Regions from separate parts of the Candidatus Thiodiazotropha sp. AKAK2 genome, predicted to be linked through region 1. Evidence: predicted binding sites of a transcription regulator. Region 1 holds the regulator's gene; each other region holds the start of a gene.
The links. The regulator FliA, encoded in region 1, starts transcription of late flagellar genes. The targets are predictions, from matches to a motif close to GCTAAAGTTNNNNNNNNNNCNGCCGATA.

Region 1 (4,554 bases):
GAATTTCACCCGCTTCAACCAGAAAATCCTGAAGGATTTCGTCGTTGACATCGATGCTCATCTATCACTCCCGGTAACACTGCCGAATATTGCCATTCTTATTGACTGATATATCGGTCTGAACTCGAATAACTAAAATCCAAGACTTGAGAGCAGGTCATCCACGTCATCCTGACTGGTCACTTGATCGCCTTGATCGAGTCCAGGAATTGCCGGGCCAGCCAATTCTTCCTTCTCTTTCTTGCCAGAATCGTCTTCAAGCTTGTTGCCGGTAATACGGACCAACATGACTAACTTCTCTTCCACATCATGTACCAGAGTGATTACCTTGCGGATAATCTGACCGGTGAGGTCCTGAAAATCCTGTGCCATCAGCACATCGGACAGGTTTTTGTGCAACTCTGCCGCATCCTCCTTTGACTTGAGCAGATACTGAGACAGGTCGCGACTCAAATCCACGAACTCTTCTTTATCCAACATGCGGGAACGCAGTCGCTCCCACTGCTCCGAAAGCTCAGTGGACTGCTTCTCGATTCCCTCGATCAACGGCATGCTCTTTTCCACTGCGGTGAGGGTGCGATCCGCCGACTGCTCGGTCATGGTTATGACGTAGGTCAGTCGCTCCTTGGCATCCGGTATTTCCACCGTTGTCATGTCACTGATTTTTGCATCGAGTAAAAAGCCGTTGATTGCATCATGCAGTTCACGGGTCAAGCGACCGACTTCGAGGAATAACTGATCGTTACTTGCGGGGGATGTTAAAGAAGCAATCAGTCTTTCAGACTCTTCTTGATCGCCCGATTCCAGGCTGGCTACCAATGCTCTTGCCGTCTCTAACCGCTGCTGGTTATCCTGATTGTGCCCCATATTGATAAACTCCAGGCGATAGAAGCTCAACCCACACGTTCAAAGATCTTGTTGATCTTCTCTTCAAGGGTCGTAGCGGTGAAGGGTTTGACGACGTAACCATTGACGCCGGCTTGAGCCGCTTCGATGATCTGCTCACGTTTTGATTCGGCGGTCACCATCAAAACCGGCAGACCGGCAAGTTTTTCGTCTGCCCGCACGGCTTTCAACAGATCGATGCCGGTCATCCCGGGCATATTCCAGTCGGAGACCAGAAAATCGAAATTACCGCTCTGCAGCATCGGCAGCGCCGTCAGACCGTCATCTGCCTCCTGGGTATTGTTGAAACCCAGATCGCGTAGCAAATTTTTGATAATACGCCTCATGGTGGAGAAATCGTCCACAATCAGGATCTTCATGTTTTTATCCAATGCTCACTCCCTCCTGCATATCACCGGTGGTTTCCAGTCTCGGCACACACAGGCCAACCAATTACTACTCTTCGTCACGTACCAATGAAAGCCAGTCCGTCAAACGTGAACGCAGACGCAGAGTTGCCTGACTGTGTATCTGACAGACTCTGGATTCACTGACACCCAGCACATGGCCGATTTCACGAAGATTCATTTCATCATCGTAATACATCGCGATTACCAATCGCTCCCGCTCCGGCAGGCTTGCAATCGCCTCTGCCAGCGCCTTCTTGAACGCATCCTTCTGCAGGCCATCGAACGGACTGTCCATCGGGCCTTCCCGGGTAGCCGGAAAACCGTCACTGACAGCGGTCAGTTCATCCAAACTGAAGATCCGGCAGCCGGTCGAATCCTGGAGAATCTGGTGATAATCCTCCAGACTCATATCCAGCGCCTTCGCCACTTCAACATCCCGGGCATCCCGGCCTTCGTGGTTTTCGATCTCACGCATCGCTTCCGCCACCATGCGTGCCTTGCGATGCACGGATCGAGGTGTCCAGTCGCTGCGTCTGATCTCATCCAGCATGGCGCCACGAATGCGGATACCCGCATAGGTTTCGAAGCTGGCGCCCTGAGTGGGATCATAATTCTTACTCGCCTCAAGCAGGCCCAACATACCGGCCTGGATCAGGTCATCAGACTGAACATTGGGTGGCAGCCGATTCATCAGATGATAGGCAATCCTCTTTACCAGTCCTGCATGCTGATCAACCAGATCATTGTAGCTCTGCTGTTTTTGCACGGCGGTGTATGTCGCTAAACCGTTCACCGTCTTACTCCCCATATTGGCTTGAAAATTGGATCAGGCGTTCGACAAAAAACTGCAGATCCCCACTGACTCCGGTTGGTACAGGCCAGTTATCGGCCTTTTTAGCTAAATTCTTGAACGCCTGCGCTACTCTGGAGCGAGGAAAAGCCTCGACAACCGGTTTTTGGCTCTTTACCGCCTTTCTGAGCTGCTCATCAAAAGGAATACTCCCCATGTAGCTGAGCATAACATCAAGGTACTGATCGGTGACCCGACACATCTTATTGTATAGGTCCCTGCCCTCCTGGACGCTCTTCACCATATTCGCCAGTATACGAAATCGACTGATGCCATGCTCACGATTTAACAACTTGATAATCGCATAGGCATCGGTGATCGAGGCCGGTTCGTCACACACCACCACAATCTGCTCCTGAGCGGCCCGGCTGAAGCTGATCACCAGATCGGAGATGCCGGCTGCCGTATCGATCAGCAGCACATCCACATCGTTGGCCACCTCGCTGAACGCATGGATCAAACCGGCGTTTTCAGCACGCGACATTTCAGCCATATGCTGCATACCGGACGCCCCGGGCACGACTTTCATGCCTTTCGGTCCGGTAACAATGATATCTTCCAGTGAAGACTCCCCCCGCATCACGTGGGAGAGATTGTGTTCAGCATGTAATCCGAGTACCACATCCAGATTGGCGAGCCCCATATCCGCATCCAGTAGCATGACCCTTCGCCCGAGTTCTTGCAAGGCCACACCGAGATTGGCGGAGATATTGGTCTTGCCTACCCCACCTTTACCTCCGGTGACGGCGATCACTCTGACGGGTTCTGGATTCACCATTCTGCGCAGTCCGGTAGCCTGGTCTTCGATCTGTTCAGACATTTGCATGTTCACTCGTTCCTCCGAAGGCCATAGCCAGATACTCCTCATCGGGTTGATGCTCTGTCTGTTGCGTCATTTCAACAGCCTGCCGAATTAAAATCTCCGCCCGGGCAACCTGAATATCTTCAGGAACCCGCTGACCATCCGTGGTGAATGCCAAAGGCAACCGGGACTCCAGTAGTGCGGAGACTACGCCACCCAGTGAAGCGGCTTCATCCATTTTGGTCAGAATCGCGCCAATCGGGGAGATAGCGCCGAATGAGCGTATCGCGTGACTCAATGCACTGCGTTGGGTGGTTGCCGAAAGTGTAAGCAGTGCCTTGACCGGATGATTGCCCTGCTTCAGCAGGCCGAGTCGCTCAGTCAGTTTCAGATCCCGTTGCCCCATGCCGGCGGTATCGATCAGCACCAGCCGTTTTTCGGAGAAAGCGTGCAGTGCACTGCTCAGCTCTTCAGCTGTCGAGGCACTGCGAACCGGCACATCGAGAATCTGGCCATAATTCTGTAGTTGCTCCTGGGCGCCGATTCGATAGCTGTCGGCAGAAATCAGGGCGAGGTGACGATTACCGTGACGCAGACAGAATTTGGCGGCCAACTTGGCGATGGTGGTGGTTTTGCCCACACCGGTGGGTCCGACCAGGGCCAATACCCCACCGGCATTCAGCAGGTCATTGCTCTCCACCGACAACTCACGGCGCAGGTGATTCAGTGCCTGAAGCCAGGCTTGTTCAGGGGATTCGGCATCTTCGGCCCGATAGGCCAGTTCACGACAATGGGCCGCATCCAGCCCCAGGCCCATCAACTGTCGGATCAACTCCTGAGTCTGGGGACGACGATGGCCGAGATCACGCCAGGTCAACTCGGAAAGCTCGTTCTCCATCATTCGCCGCAGCGCCTGCATCTCCTGACGCATCTCCCGTAACACCGGGTCCTGACTCCACTCAACCCGAGGTCTCTCCAGGGGAGGCTCCGGATCGTAGTCAGCCTTTGGCTTGGCGCGATCAGTCTCAGGTTTGATTTTCTCTTCGATATCCGTATAGGCGGCGGTTGCAAAGTTTCTGCTTACAGCAGGCTGGGATTGGGTGGTGGATTCTTCGGTCTCGATAGCGGTTGGCTGGGTACTGTTGAAGGCGGATTCATCGTAATCCACCGCAGCCACCAGCTCGACACCCCCTTCCACACCCTTGTTTGAGAGGATCACTGCATCAGCGCCCAAAGCTTCTCGAACCTGACGTAAGGCCTGTCTCATGTCAGAGGCGAAAAAACGTCTTATTTTCATAATCCGTAATCCCCGGCAGTCACCCGACTTCGGGCTTGTGCCTGTTAATCTGCTTAGCTAAAAAACATCGCAGCAATTAGTTCCGGGTTAGCTAAAATTGAGCCGGCAGTAACCCGTCAAACTCTCCCCACACACGGCTCCTAATGATCATATGCAACAACCATTCCAATCGTGACATGGGGTTTTGGGATCAGGAATATTATCCATTTTACAATAACTTGGAAGAAATGACCTGATTTGCCAGCGGATCAGTCAAGGCCCCGGCACGCCAGGGTATTGACTCCTTACAGAGGGCAGCGCCAAGGTTTCG
Region 2 (4,554 bases), 130 kb from region 1:
TGGCGGTGAGAAAGGCTGTATCTGAAGTCAGAATCGCAAACGCTTCATTACTGATGTTGTACCACTCAACCAAGGGTGCACGGATCGGCTCCAACTCTTCGATCGCTGCCTGTTCATCGAACGCCTGTTTGACCGGGATATCGTTCTCGACTTCAGGCCCTTTGACGAATTTCGGTGGCGGCAACTCGGCCGGCAGTACCGAACCCTGTTGCTCAGCGGCAGCAGTGCTTGCCGAAGTGGCTGGGGGTAATCCTGCTGAGACGATCATCTCCGGTGTAAGCAACAATCGCTGCTGCTGTTCCGAGTTGGTCCGATACTGGGTGATAATGGTTTCGCCGCCAGCGCCAAAGAACCAGACGAAACCAGGGGTAACCTGCTGCACCATATCCTGACCATCGGGAATGCTGGTGTGGAATGCATATTGGTCGTTCTGCTGATAGAGCACATCGACCTCATACCCGGTCCTGTTTTCAACCACCAGCTGCAGCGGCTTCTGACTCGACTGGACAACTGCGGGGGGTGGTGTTTGCGCCAAAACAACGGCAGACAGGAGAGCCGAGAGTAAAACGGTCAACCGAAGCAATGACCTTTTCGTAAAACCAGTAGCATAATGACCCACGCCTCTATCCATATGGATTCCCCTACTTATTTGTATTGTTCGTTAAAGAGCTTTTGGCAAACAATCAATCACGATTGCGAAAAGTTATTAATCCGGATTTCAGTTTTTTTGAAATTTATCATCCTTTATCCAAGCACTAATTTACCTTTCCTGATAGGGGAATTATCAACTTATTATTAGAGGGATTTACTGGCAGGTGAAATGATTGATTACTCTGAATGAAACTTGAGAATTGACGCTATGGTTTCAGCACTATGAGATCCCTATCTCTAGAGCTAGATGGGCATCCTGAAGTCGAATCGATACACATACTTCTGTATAGTGCCTGCCATAAAAAAAGCGCCTTGATAGGCGCTTTTTTCAGTCGTAACGGGGTGTATTGAATGAGTCCCGGATCAATCGATCTTAAAACGTCCCACCAGCTGTGAAATCTGGTTGGAGATTGTCTGCATCTCCAAACCCGTTGCTTCGGTCTGTGATGTTGAGCTTTTGTTCTGTAGTGACAACGCCCCGACACTCGCGGTATTCCTTTCGATCTCCAGCGACACCACCTCCTGCTCCTCGGCCGCACTGGCAATCTCAACGTTCATATCCCGGATGTCTGCAACCACCCGGGTAATCTCGTCCAGTGCCGTACCCGCCTGAGCGGCCTGATTGAGTGTCTCCACCGCATCGTCACGACGCCCCTCCATCATACCGGCTGTTTTGCGTGCACCCTCCTGCAGGCGTTCGATAATATCGTTGATTTCACGGGTAGAAGATTGGGTACGGCTGGCCAGGGTTCGGACCTCATCGGCAACCACAGCGAAGCCTCTGCCCATTTCACCGGCGCGTGCTGCTTCGATGGCCGCATTCAAGGCCAGTAGATTGGTCTGCTCGGCAATCCCCTTGATGACAGACACCACAACACCAACCTGGGCGGTCTCCTCCTCAAGCGCTTTCATATCGTTACTCGCCTGCTCAACACCCTGGGATAGCGTTTCGATCGCCTGCAGCGTCTGATCGACTACCTGACTGCCATGTTTTGCCTGATCATCGGCGTTTTCCGCCGCTGTCGCGGCGCCCGCTGCACTCGCTGCGACACTTTTCACGGTCGCTGTCATCTCCGTCATGGCGGTTGCCACCTGTCTCATTGCTTCATCCTGTTGATCAGCTGTGGCTTTGGAAGCTTGCGCGACTTCAGCCAGCTCCGCTGAAAAAGAGTTCATCTGTTGGGAGGAGTTTGCGACCTTGCGTACCAGGCTTTGAGTTTCCGAGGCAAACTGATTGAAACCGCTCGCCAACCTCTCCAGCTCAACCCCACCCGCCAACGGCAGACGCTGAGTAAGATCTCCATCTCCGGCGCCGATCAACTCCAGACCATCAGCAACCCGGTTGATACTGCAAATGATGTTACGGCTGATCAGAAAATTCAGCAGCAACCCAATCAACAGCGCCATCACCCCAAGACCGGTACCGGCCATAAAGATATCCGCCACCTCCGTCCTGACGGTTTGCTGGGTAATCGCAGTACGTTCGGTTTCAGCAATAAGCAAAGGTTGCAGACGTTTACGGATATTGCCCCAGCTCTTCTGCACCTTAGCAGTGAACAGCCCTTTTGCCTCATCACGCCTGCCCTCGTCGATATATTTGATGACTGCCAGGGCATTCGGCAGGCATTGCGCCCACAGTTCTGAGATCTCTTTGAGCTTGGCATACCCTGCCGGGTCATCCCTATAGAGTGCGTTGACGGCATGCAGCGCCTGATCGAACTGTTCTCCAGCTTTGGCCGCAACTTTTGCTGGTGGAACCAGACTGGGGACCATCACTTTTTTCGCTGCTGCGATAACGGCCTGGGAGCCCTCAGCCTGCATGGTGCGCAACAGTTCAATGCGTTTTTGATCTTGTTCAATGAAGCTGGTGAAGTGCTGACTGACCTGATCAGTACCGGTGAGCGTGTAGTAGAGTGCAAATATAAAGAGTGCTGACGTGATGCCGGTTACTGCCATCAGTTTTGCCCGAATAGAAAGACCAGTGCCGATCATGGCATACCACCTCCAAGTAAAATAACGATCTCAGACAGGAAACTGTCTATGGCTCTCTAACGGCATGCTGCACCGTATCTTAAGCACGCCATCTTGCTGTAATGATGGAAAAAATCGGAAGAAAAGAGCCAATCATAGAGATTGCAGATCAATGCCCTGGCTATGTTCAAAACATGCCAATGAATCGATTTGCAACAAGAGAGACCGGCATGGATCCGCCTGACGAGCGGTAGAGTTGATTCCCAGAGGATCAGGTTAAAGCGGGATGCTGACCCGGCGACGGCGAGCGAACTCTTGGTCGCCGGGTTCTTCGCAATCAGTAGGAAGTGATCTGTGTAAGATCTAACAGTGTGGTCGTATCGGAATCCAGCGAGTGGGTTAAAACCACATTCAGCAGATTATCCAGACCCAGAGTGACATCCATCGCCACCAGACAAGTGATATCAGCCTCTCCATCGGCAAAGGTGGTCATACAATTACGCTGCTGTAACTGGGTAGAGGGTGTGAATTCAGTCGCCGCATCCACGGCGAACCTCAAATTACCCTCTGCTTGCAGACTGAGCTCTACATCATAAAGGGTACTCCCACCCAGGTGGACACAAGGCAGGTGCAGCTTGCCATTCATGAAGTAGGTCGGTCTGCAGGCCGTTGGGATCTGCGACTCCAGAACCGGACCGACACTTAATAAGGCGCTGTCATCCTCATTGGGTATGGCAGTGACCGTGTTGACATTGTAGGTGACCACATCACCATCCCTGTCCATCACCAGGCCGCCCAACCCTCTACCGGTGGAGACCTGAACCGCATTGGTAAAACCGCCTACCTGCTCAGGAAAGGAGACAAAGTCGGTGATACTGCTTTTCCAACGACCCCAGGTCCAGACACTGCCATCGGACAGAACAGCAGCACTTTGCCGATAACCGGCTGAGATGTCATAGGCACCGGTTAAACCCTCTACCTGTGTCGCACTATTACTGTTCTCGAAGCTACCATTGCCAAGTTGGCCATAGGCGTTTTTACCCCAGGCCCAGATGGTGCCGTCCGCACGCAGGGCCAGGGCGTGATCATAACCGCCATCGATCTGTACAATATCGGTCAGGCCATCGATCTGGGTCAGTTCATCGACCAACACCGAGTATCCCAGGGTCTCGTCATAGGCACTCACCTGCTCCCAGGTCCAGACCGTACCGTCATTTCGCAAAACGTAGGGGTTGTTGAGGGATACTGCAACCGACACAGCATTATTAACCCCATTGATCTGCCTTGGTTCGTCATCGTTGAAGACACTGTTCAAGGCATATTCCCAAAGCGAACCGTCAGCACCCACTGCCGCCATCGGCCAGGGTCCTGCTGCGACATCCACGATATTGCTGAACCCCCTAATCTGGAACGGCATGTAGTGTGTCATTCGACCAAGAACGTTACCCCAGACCCAGACCGTGCCGTCAGACAGTGCTGCAGCTGTCCATGAGTAGAAGTCATCAGTGGAAATGTCGACGATATCGGCGATATCCAGTGCTTTGACAGGTAATGTACTCATCTCGCCAGTGCTGTCTCCCAGTTCGCCATTGCGATTGTCACCCCAACCCCAGGCTGTACCGTCCGAGGCACGTACCACGAACCCCACTTCATTCCCACCTTCCAACAACGGCTTGGCTGCATGGGCCTGACTGAAGATTGAGATCGACAGAATGACCAGGATCCCGCTTACCACATTTTTCCAAGAGAAGACTTTCACTGAATACCTCTGAGTTTGGCTAATCACAAAAAGACCGCACATCAAACAACGGCCATCACAACTATCGGAAACTTAACATTGTTTATTGAGTTTTACAGTTCTATTACTTTTGCAGACTGTTAAGTTGGTCAAATTAAAGGCAAGAAGGATTAGTCAGATTCATCAGGTTTTGG
Region 3 (4,554 bases), on a different contig from region 1:
CATTTTGTCGGCGCAGGTCTGGGGATCGATGGTAAAGCTGCCATTGGCCAGTGCCTGCTGCACGGCTTCAACTTTCTGCGCATCGACGATCGGCATATTGGCAATGCGTCCTTCGAGCTCCTGAAGTTTGCCTGCATCCCCCGTGATATTCAGGCTGTCACCTCCACCTGTGGTTGAAGCGGCGGTTGCCGCTTTGCCACCTTGGGCCTTGCCGCTGCCTTTTGCTTTGCCGCTTTTACCCGTACCTTTCAGGCTACGACTTGAAAGACTGTTGATTTGAATGGGCATCGCGATACCTCAGTTTCCCGGATCTGGACTATTCTGCCACGGGCAGGGAATATTCCAATCATGATTTCAGTTTTTTTTCACCTGATTGTTTGGATTGTATACCTCAGTCGACCATCACCAAACCCTTTGATACCACTCTGGCCTCTACCTGCTTTTTCGATTTGGTGTTCATAACGGTTATCAGATCACCAGGATTACCCTGTTTCATGGCTTTCCCCTGCATCCGTACCTGGATGCCACCGGCACCGGCCACAATGGTAACCGGATCGCCACGTTTGACCGTTTTTCTCACCACCAGCATGGATGGTGTGACCACCTGGCCCCGGCGAATGGTGCGCTTCGAAGTCTGACCGGTAACTTCTTCGACGGTCTCGAAATAGCCTCGCAGCAGGTGACTGGTATCAGAGACTTTGATTTTCAGGTCCTTGGTGGTGATCGCCTGTCCCCGGGGCAGGTCGCGAACCGCAACGACCACCGGTGCCTCAATGGAGACATTGGCAGAGATATAGATTGACCAGGGACTGGGTGTCTGACAGCGGACCCCCACGGTTGTGCGGCCCAGTTTGACCCCGCCTGGTGGACTGAACGCTTCCAGCGGCGCTTCGCAGCGGGCCAGCTTGAGGCGGTGGTCCAATGGGGTGATTTTTACACTCGCCCCTGCCGTATCCTGGACCAGTGTTGTCTCCAGGTACGCTTTGGCAGCCTTCGCGATCGCCTGGTGGGCGTGGTGTTCGCTTTCCAGTGGCTGGCCCGATAAGCTGCCGGATAGTAGCAGTCCGAGCAGCAGTGTAGAGCCAAGTGTGAAAGGGTTGATCATTCGGTTTCTCCATGCGCTTCCATTGTAATTATGCAAACAATGTGCCGAAAAGAACGATCATTGAACCTGGCCTAAAGGTCAACGCTGACAAGCCGCCATACTTATTACTGTACTTCAGCGAAAACTGCATATTTGAAGGTGGCAAACCATGGCGTCAATGTTAGACAGTGTTGACCAAAGGACAAAACTGGCCGGACAAAACCGTCTTGAACTCTTGCTGTTTCGTCTTGCGGGGCGTCAGGTTTTTGGCATTAATGTGTTCAAAGTGAAGGAGGTTGTGCAGTGTCCTCCCCTGACCGCATTGCCAAGAGCCCATGAGAATATCCGTGGTGTGGCCTCGCTGAGGGGAAATAACATCCCGGTGATGGATCTCTGTCATGCCATCGGCGGACCCAAAATGGGCAATGCCACGGACTATTTCATCATCATTACGGAATACAATCGCCGTCTGCTGGCATTTCTGGTGGGCAGTGTGGAGCGTATCGTCAACACCCACTGGGAAGACATTCTGCCGCCCCCGCAAGGGGTGGGCCGCAACAGCTATATGACAGCGGTTACCGAGATCGAGGGGACCCTGGTTGAGATCATCGATGTTGAGAAGGTATTGAGTGAAGTGCTGGGTATCGATGAAGAGATCACCAAACCGATCGATACCGAAGGGGCTGACCTGGAGGCCTACAAAGTGTTGGTGGTGGACGACTCCATGGTGGCCCGCAATCAGATCAAAAAGGTGCTCGAAGAGATTGGCCTTGAAACCATTCTGGCGAAAGATGGCAAAGATGCTCTGACGCACCTTGAAGCCTGGTCTGAAGAGGGTAAGGTGAGTGATTGGCTGGCGATGGTTATCTCGGATATCGAAATGCCGAAGATGGATGGATACTCCCTGGTGAGCGCCATTCGTGATAATCCCAAGCTTTCCGATCTGTATGTGATCCTTCACTCTTCACTGAGTGGTGTGTTTAATGAGAGTATGGTGAAAAAGGTTGGAGCAAATCAGTTCCTTGCCAAGTTCATGCCCGATGAGTTGGTTGGTACCGTAACCAAACGAATGAAAGAAATTTCATAAAAATTAAACACCTAGGCATAAAATAACAATTTCTACTATGTACAATCGACACGCGGCCATTTCGTCTGCTGACTATGATGCTTTTAAGGATTTTCTCCAGCAGGCCTGCGGTATTCTGCTGGGAAACGGCAAGGAGTATCTGGTCTCGAGTCGTTTGAACAGTGTGATGAAAGAGGCGGGCATTGCCACCCTTGGTGAACTGCTGAAGCAGATCAAATCACCCATTCACTCACGCCTGAAGGTAAAGGTCATCGACGCCATGACCACCAATGAGACCTTCTGGTTTCGAGATATCGGCCACTATATCCTGCTAAAGGAGACCATCCTACCGGATCTGAATCAACAGATGAGTGGTTCCATCCGAATCTGGTCCGCCGCCTGTTCCAGCGGCCAGGAACCCTACAACATCAGTATGATTGCGGATGAGTACCAGGCGGCGAAAGGACGGGGCCGTCAGGTTCAGATTCAAGCCACCGACATCTCCAGCAAGATCCTCGATGAAGCCCGGGCGGGGGTCTATTGCGGCCTGGCGGTTGAACGGGGGTTGACCCAGGAACAGCGGCAGCGCTTTTTCAATCCGAAAGGGGATTGCCTGGAAGTGAAGCCAGAGATCAAACGGCGGGTCAATTTCAAGCCGATGAATCTGGCCGACAGCTTCCACCCCATGGGGCGCTTTGATGTGATCTTCTGCCGTAATGTATTGATCTATTTTTCAAACGAACTGAAAAAAGACATCGTTGAACGGATGGCGGATATCCTCAACCCCGGCGGCTATCTGTTTCTTGGTTCCACCGAATCGATCAATCAGCTGACCAATCGGTTCGAGATGAAAGTTGGGCATGGCGGCATCTCCTACCGACTGAAAGACTAGGCTCAACAGGCCGATGTCTATCGGCGTCTCTCGCAAACGCTCTCCTGCCAAACGCTAGTCCGCTGTTTTCATCCTATCCGGTTCCTCAATCCAACGGCAAAGCTTGCCGTTTTGCGGCAGTCGCTTGCCGTCGCACAGGTCGGTAGGCTGTACGCGCGCTCGTTCAACCCAGCAATCACCCACTGTTTCAGCCAGTTAAAGCAATTGGCATGCTCCCTGCTACTTGCTCAGTGAGTCATTTTATCCAGTGGAGCATCTGATGGACTTCGACAACCTCTTCGGCATACATGAGCGGGCCCTGGTTCTGCGCTCCCAGAGAGCGGAGATCCTATCCGCCAATCTGGCCAATGCCGACACCCCGGGTTACAAGGCGAGGGATATCGACTTCAAAGCGATGCTGCAACAGCAGATGGGCGACGGCATGCGAATGGCCACCACCAGCAGCGGCCATATCCAGGCAGAGTCAGGAACCGTGCCACCGGCACAGCTGCTCTACCGGGTGCCGAGTCAGCCTTCACTGGATGGCAATACGGTGAATAGTGAGCGTGAGCATGCGGCCTTCGGTACCAATGCCATCGAATATCAGACCAGTCTCAATTTCGTCAACAGCAAGATCAGTGGTCTTCGTAAAGCGCTGAAGGGTGAATAGTCATGTCCATCTTCAAGATATTTGATACGGCAGCAACCGGCATGGGCGCCCAGACACTGCGCATGAATCTGGTGGCCAGCAACATGGCCAATGCGGATGCGGTAAGCAGCAGTCTCGATGAGACCTATCGTGCCAGACAGCCGGTGTTTCAGACCATGCTCGATCAGTTCAATCCGGATGCGGTTGCCCATGGTGTCCGCATGGCCGGTGTGGTGGAGAGTGATGCACCGTTGATTCAGGAGCATGCACCGGATCATCCGCTGGCCAACGAAGAGGGTTATATCTTCCGTTCCAACGTCAATATGGTTGAAGAGATGGCCAACATGCTCTCAGCCTCCCGTTCTTATCAGAGCAATGTGGAAGTGGCGAATTCCGCCAAGCAGTTGTTGCTTGCCACCCTGCGCATGGGTCAATAAGGAGACCGTTATGACAACCGGCATCGTTTCCGCCTACAACCAATATGAAGACATCGGCCTGGTCAGAGAGCCAGAGACCAATCAGTCCGAACAGGGACAACTCGGCCTGGAAGACTTCATGAATCTACTGGTCACCGAGCTGACCCATCAGGATCCTTTCAAGCCGATGGAGAACTCCGAGATGGCCACCCAGGTCTCTCAATTTGCCACCGTATCGGGGATTGGGGATCTGAATGACTCGTTTAATGATCTGCGTGGCGCATTGACTTCCAACCAGGCCTTGCAGGCAGCCAGTCTGGTCGGTCGGGATGTGCTGGTTGAGAGTAATGTGGGTGTATTGAACGAAGGCGAGACCGTACAGGGCAGTCTGGTACTGCCGGCCTCGGCCAGCAACATCACCCTCCGGGTTACCAACAGTACCGGCGAACTGGTACGTGAGCTGCCGCT
Region 4 (4,554 bases), on a different contig from region 1:
ATCCGGGTCGATTAAAGGCGCTGAAGCACTGGTGCGCTGGAGGCACCCACAACTGGGAGAGATACCTCCGGAAGAATTCATACCCATAGCGGAAGAGACGGGGCAGATCAGAGGGATTGGTGAGTGGGTGTTGTTGCAGGCTTGTAACACGGCACAGGATTGGCGGTCTCAAGGTCTTGATATTGGCAGAATGGCCGTCAACCTTTCAGGCATTCAATTGCAAAGTGATGACTTTCTGGAAACCGTGAAGCGTATTCTGCTGAAAACCGGTCTGCCTACGGATCTGTTGGAGCTTGAGGTTACGGAAAACATATTGATGCGTGACAGCGAAAAGTCGATCAACTCGCTTGTCGAGCTGCAAAGCATGGGGGTCAATATCGCGATTGATGATTTCGGTACCGGCTATTCATCGTTGGCTCAACTGGCCACCCTGCCGGTTGATAAATTGAAAATTGATCGTAGTTTTGTCACCACGATTTGCCAGGATGAACAGAGTGCGGAGATCTCGAGAACCATTATTGCTCTGGGTCGTACCCTCAGCAAGGTCGTAATTGCCGAAGGGATCGAGTATTCCGATCAACAGGATTTTCTTCGCAAGGAAGGTTGTGATGAAGGTCAGGGTTTTCTGTTCTCCAAGCCAATGAACGGTAAACAGTTTATCGAATTCGCAGAGAACAACGGCCAACAGGCTAGACTGACCACCTTACAGTCGTAACTGATTTGCCAATCATGCTGTTAACGATTTGTTACGGTGTTTGGTGTCCATCGCGGCATATAAAAGAGCCTGGATTTTATTCTGCACAAAAAAATCAGCTCCTGGTACATCTGAGGAGCTGATTCTGTGGGTCCAGCTTTCGACGATACTGCTGCGTAGCTAGACTTTTACATCGATGTTATTTCCAAGGGAGGAAGATGGGTTGGCTTTCGGTGCACTCTGCTCCACAGACTGAACCATCTGCACGGCAATCTGTTCCTGCATCTCCATGACTTTTTTCTGCATGGCCACACTAGTCTCTGTTCCTGCATTAGCAACCATGCTGACTGCGGAAGTGCTGACACCGGCAATGTCCATAACTCAACTCCTGAAATTCACAGTTGGGATTCACTTTCCTGTAGCGGCCTTTATGGCCAAATCTTTAGTCTGATCAACGACTGGTGAGTTAAGCGAATCCACTAACATTCCGACTGGCTTCAGGGTGGTGAGGTTTCTGTAACTGATAGATAAATATGGTTATAATATTTGATTTGTTCGGTCGGCTGGGAACTTGTAGAGCATTGTTGAAAGCCCCCCTACTGACCCTCAAGGGGGAATTAAAAGAGTGAGTTTTGAGCGCTCCCAGCCTCCATCGAACTGACGATATTTGAAGCTTCCGGTCGCATGCGTTGGCTGTCAAACCATTGCCAGAACTCGTTCATGTTGCCGTTGTAGCCGATAAACCGGGAGACCTCATTGCCCTGCTCAAACAGCACAATGGTGGGGGTGGCGATCAGACTCTTCTGCATTTTCCAGCCAGCAGGTGGTTGTCTCGACAGGGTGCTGGCAATTTCCACCTCGGCCTGCCAGTGGTCAAGAATGTCAGCCTTGAACTGTTGGCAGTAGATGCACTCTTCCGCTTCGAAAACCACCAGCTGTTGTTGTGGATCAAGTTTTGCACCATCCAGCGTGGCGGTCGTTGATGGTCGTTGCAGATGGCTGTCCTGACTGTCCGGATAGATGACACCTGTACCACCCAGGCCACAATAACCATTAGGATTCTTGACAAGGTAATCCTGGTGGTAGGTTTCTGCCGCAGTATAGCTGGTGAGCGGGGCGATCTCAGTGGTTATCCTGCCAAACTTCTTTGCCAGCAGGGCCTGTTGGTAGATATCGCGGGTTTTAACCGCCGTGGTGGTCTGTTCATCGTTGTGGGTATAGATCGCACTACGATAGTTAGAACCCACATCGTTCCCCTGTCGGTCACCCTGGGTCGGATCATGGTTTTGCCAAAAACCGATCAATACCGCTTCCAGACTGGTTCTGTTGGTATCAAAAGTGATTTTTACCACCTCGGTATGGTTGCGCTTATCGGTCAGCCCCAGCTTACGCAGGGATTCGTGACTGAGTATTTTGCGGTAGCTTGCCTCGATTTCACCATTCGCATAACCACTCTCCACATCGACAACCCCCGGCAGAGCCGACATTCTCTTCTCCGCACCCCAGAAGCAGCCCATTCCCAGAACGATACTCTCGAGATGATCTTGCTGGCTGTTGGCCTGGGTGACTTGAAAGGGAGCCAAAACCAGCAGTGCCAGGATCAGAAGCGTATTGGAACGGTTTTTCATAACTCGGCCTGTAACGAATGTTGCTTGAGTGGAACTATCTACAGTTTAAGTGATTGAACATGCGTGAATCCTCACGTAAAGATCACGAAAATATCACCAGCTTTGCTGCTGGCATTTACGGGCTCAACAGTTGATCAAATGCCTCGGGGCAGAGAGTCTCTGCCCCGGGGCAATCGATTCAGGGTTAAGAAGACAAACGGATCAATCGGCCCCCTTCTTCAGCTTTTGTGAGGCCTTTAATGTGCTGCGGTAGAAGCGTCCGAGTGCACGATCCCTGGCCCGCTTCTGTGCGATGGTTGCACTGTTCTGCTGCTGTTCCCGCATCAGCTTCTGGTAGTTGACCAGACGTCGTTGATCCAGCTCCCCCTGTTCAATGGCTGACACAACAGCACAACCTGGCTCACCCTGGTGAGCGCAATCGCTGAAGCGGCATTGCTGTGCAAGGCTGGTGATATCGGAGAAGCTCTCCTCGATACCCTGCTCGCAATCATACAGCTGTAACTCCCTCATCCCCGGGGTATCGATCAGGATGCCTCCGGAAGGGATAAAGTGCAGCGATCGGCCGGTGGTGGTGTGGCGTCCCTTGCTGTCATCCAGCCGGATCCCCTGTGTGGCCTGATGGTTGTCACCCAGGAGTGTATTCACCAGAGTCGATTTTCCCACCCCGGAGGATCCCAGCAGGGCAACGGTTCTACCGGTCGTGCACCAGAGATTCAGCTTGATCACGCTGTCGCTCTGTTGCCCGTTAACAGGGACCACGCTCAACATTGGATCAACCGCCTGTATCTGTTGAACATAGGATTCTGGATCCTGGCAAAGGTCCGCCTTGCTGAGTACCACCACAGGCTCCACCCCAGCCTCTGCAGCGATTGCGAGATAACGCTCGATACGGTTCAGATTGAACTCTTCATTGAGTGAGCTGACGATGAACAGGGTATCCACATTGGCCGCGATCAGCTGGGTCTCGACCTTACTGCCGGCCGCCTTGCGGGCGAACAGAGTGAGTCGGTCCAGCATTCTGTGAAAATGGTTTTCCCGCTCCAGCAGCAGCCAGTCGCCAACAGTCATGGCGGGCATTGAATGGGTAATGGACAGAGGGGTAATTCCCGCTTCGGTTTCGACTTCCAGTCTGGAGCGATGCTGGGCGATTACCCGTCCGATGGTGAATGTTTCTAGCTCTTCCAGAGCGAGTTGTTGTTGGAAAGAGGGTGACCAACCCAGTTGGTGCAATGATTTATGGTTAGACATGAGTGCCCCCGATGCATAAAACGCATCGTTCTGATGACAATAACACGATGGGGCGTGGGCCCCGGTTATAAAACCGGGCAGAGATTAGCTGGTGGTCAGCTAACTGCCCGGGGGGTGTCGATTACACTCATTCATACCCTCCGGCTTGGATTGGTTAACTGCCTGTAAATTAGCAGAATGAATGAGCGGGTTCAATGCGCTGAAAGGAGATATCCTGTAATGGCGGTCAAAAATTCTGGTTTTTTTGGCATGATTATTGTCTATCACGAACCCCATGTCTCATTCGAAACCAAACAAACCGCTGCGTGTCATGCTGGTGGACGATAAGTCCGACCGGCGGGAGATGATCGATTTTGCACTGCGCGATATCGAGTGTGCGCTGGTGGCTTGTGTCTCCGGTGACGGGGATCTGTTGTCAGCGGTGCAGCAGTGCAATCCCGATGTGATTCTGATCGATATCGAGGCGCCGGGCAGGGATACACTGGAGAGTCTTGAATCGGTACAGAGTACGGTGCCCCGCCCAATGGTGATGTTCTCCCAGGATGACAATAACCGGACGATCCGCCGCGCCACACAGGCCGGGGTAAGCGCCTATGTGGTGGATGGTCTGCAGGGCAACCGGGTTCGCCCGATCATCGATGCGGCTGTTGCTCGCTTCCAGCATTTCAACCATCTTGAGTCGGAGTTGCAAAAAGCCCATCAGCAGCTGAATGACCGTAAGGTGATCGATAAGGCCAAGGGGATCATCATGAAACAGCGTGGACTGAATGAGGAGCAGGCCTATCAGGCGATGCGCAAACTAGCGATGGACACCAATCGTAAGATTGCCGAGGTGGCGCAGAATATCATCGAGGCAGCCAGTATCCTCTCAGGTTGATTCTGTGGCGTGCACTCCGATGGGCCAAAATTGTGCACTCGCACAAACTTGGTGACTTTTTTTAGTGCGTGTCATCTCGATTGTTTGCTCTGGATAAATCGTTCTGT

Region 2: the regulator FliA is predicted to act here: its motif matches at 2,701-2,728, upstream of AC4IE8_RS20705 (methyl-accepting chemotaxis protein).
Region 3: the regulator FliA is predicted to act here: its motif matches at 1,176-1,203, upstream of AC4IE8_RS18330 (chemotaxis protein CheV).
Region 4: the regulator FliA is predicted to act here: its motif matches at 1,114-1,141, upstream of AC4IE8_RS03005 (putative motility protein).

Annotation. Positions count from the first base shown of each region.
Region 1 is NZ_JBSYOP010000038.1:261,918-266,471, forward strand. It holds gene AC4IE8_RS21235 (chemotaxis protein CheA) at 1-61, opposite strand, end outside; gene AC4IE8_RS21240 (protein phosphatase CheZ) at 133-867, opposite strand; gene cheY (chemotaxis response regulator CheY) at 894-1,265, opposite strand; gene AC4IE8_RS21250 (RNA polymerase sigma factor FliA) at 1,342-2,088, opposite strand; gene AC4IE8_RS21255 (MinD/ParA family ATP-binding protein) at 2,093-2,971, opposite strand; gene flhF (flagellar biosynthesis GTPase FlhF) at 2,958-4,244, opposite strand.
Region 2 is NZ_JBSYOP010000038.1:128,976-133,529, forward strand. It holds gene AC4IE8_RS20700 (hypothetical protein) at 1-583, opposite strand, end outside; gene AC4IE8_RS20705 (methyl-accepting chemotaxis protein) at 1,015-2,643, opposite strand; gene AC4IE8_RS20710 (RCC1 domain-containing protein) at 2,960-4,381, opposite strand.
Region 3 is NZ_JBSYOP010000036.1:50,808-55,361, reverse strand. It holds gene flgM (flagellar biosynthesis anti-sigma factor FlgM) at 1-288, opposite strand, end outside; gene flgA (flagellar basal body P-ring formation chaperone FlgA) at 392-1,105, opposite strand; gene AC4IE8_RS18330 (chemotaxis protein CheV) at 1,254-2,171, shown strand; gene AC4IE8_RS18325 (CheR family methyltransferase) at 2,209-3,042, shown strand; gene flgB (flagellar basal body rod protein FlgB) at 3,302-3,691, shown strand; gene flgC (flagellar basal body rod protein FlgC) at 3,694-4,107, shown strand; gene AC4IE8_RS18310 (flagellar hook assembly protein FlgD) at 4,118-4,554, shown strand, end outside.
Region 4 is NZ_JBSYOP010000010.1:34,704-39,257, reverse strand. It holds gene AC4IE8_RS03010 (putative bifunctional diguanylate cyclase/phosphodiesterase) at 1-715, shown strand, start outside; gene AC4IE8_RS03005 (putative motility protein) at 875-1,072, opposite strand; gene msrA (peptide-methionine (S)-S-oxide reductase MsrA) at 1,312-2,322, opposite strand; gene rsgA (ribosome small subunit-dependent GTPase A) at 2,524-3,570, opposite strand; gene AC4IE8_RS02990 (ANTAR domain-containing response regulator) at 3,845-4,447, shown strand.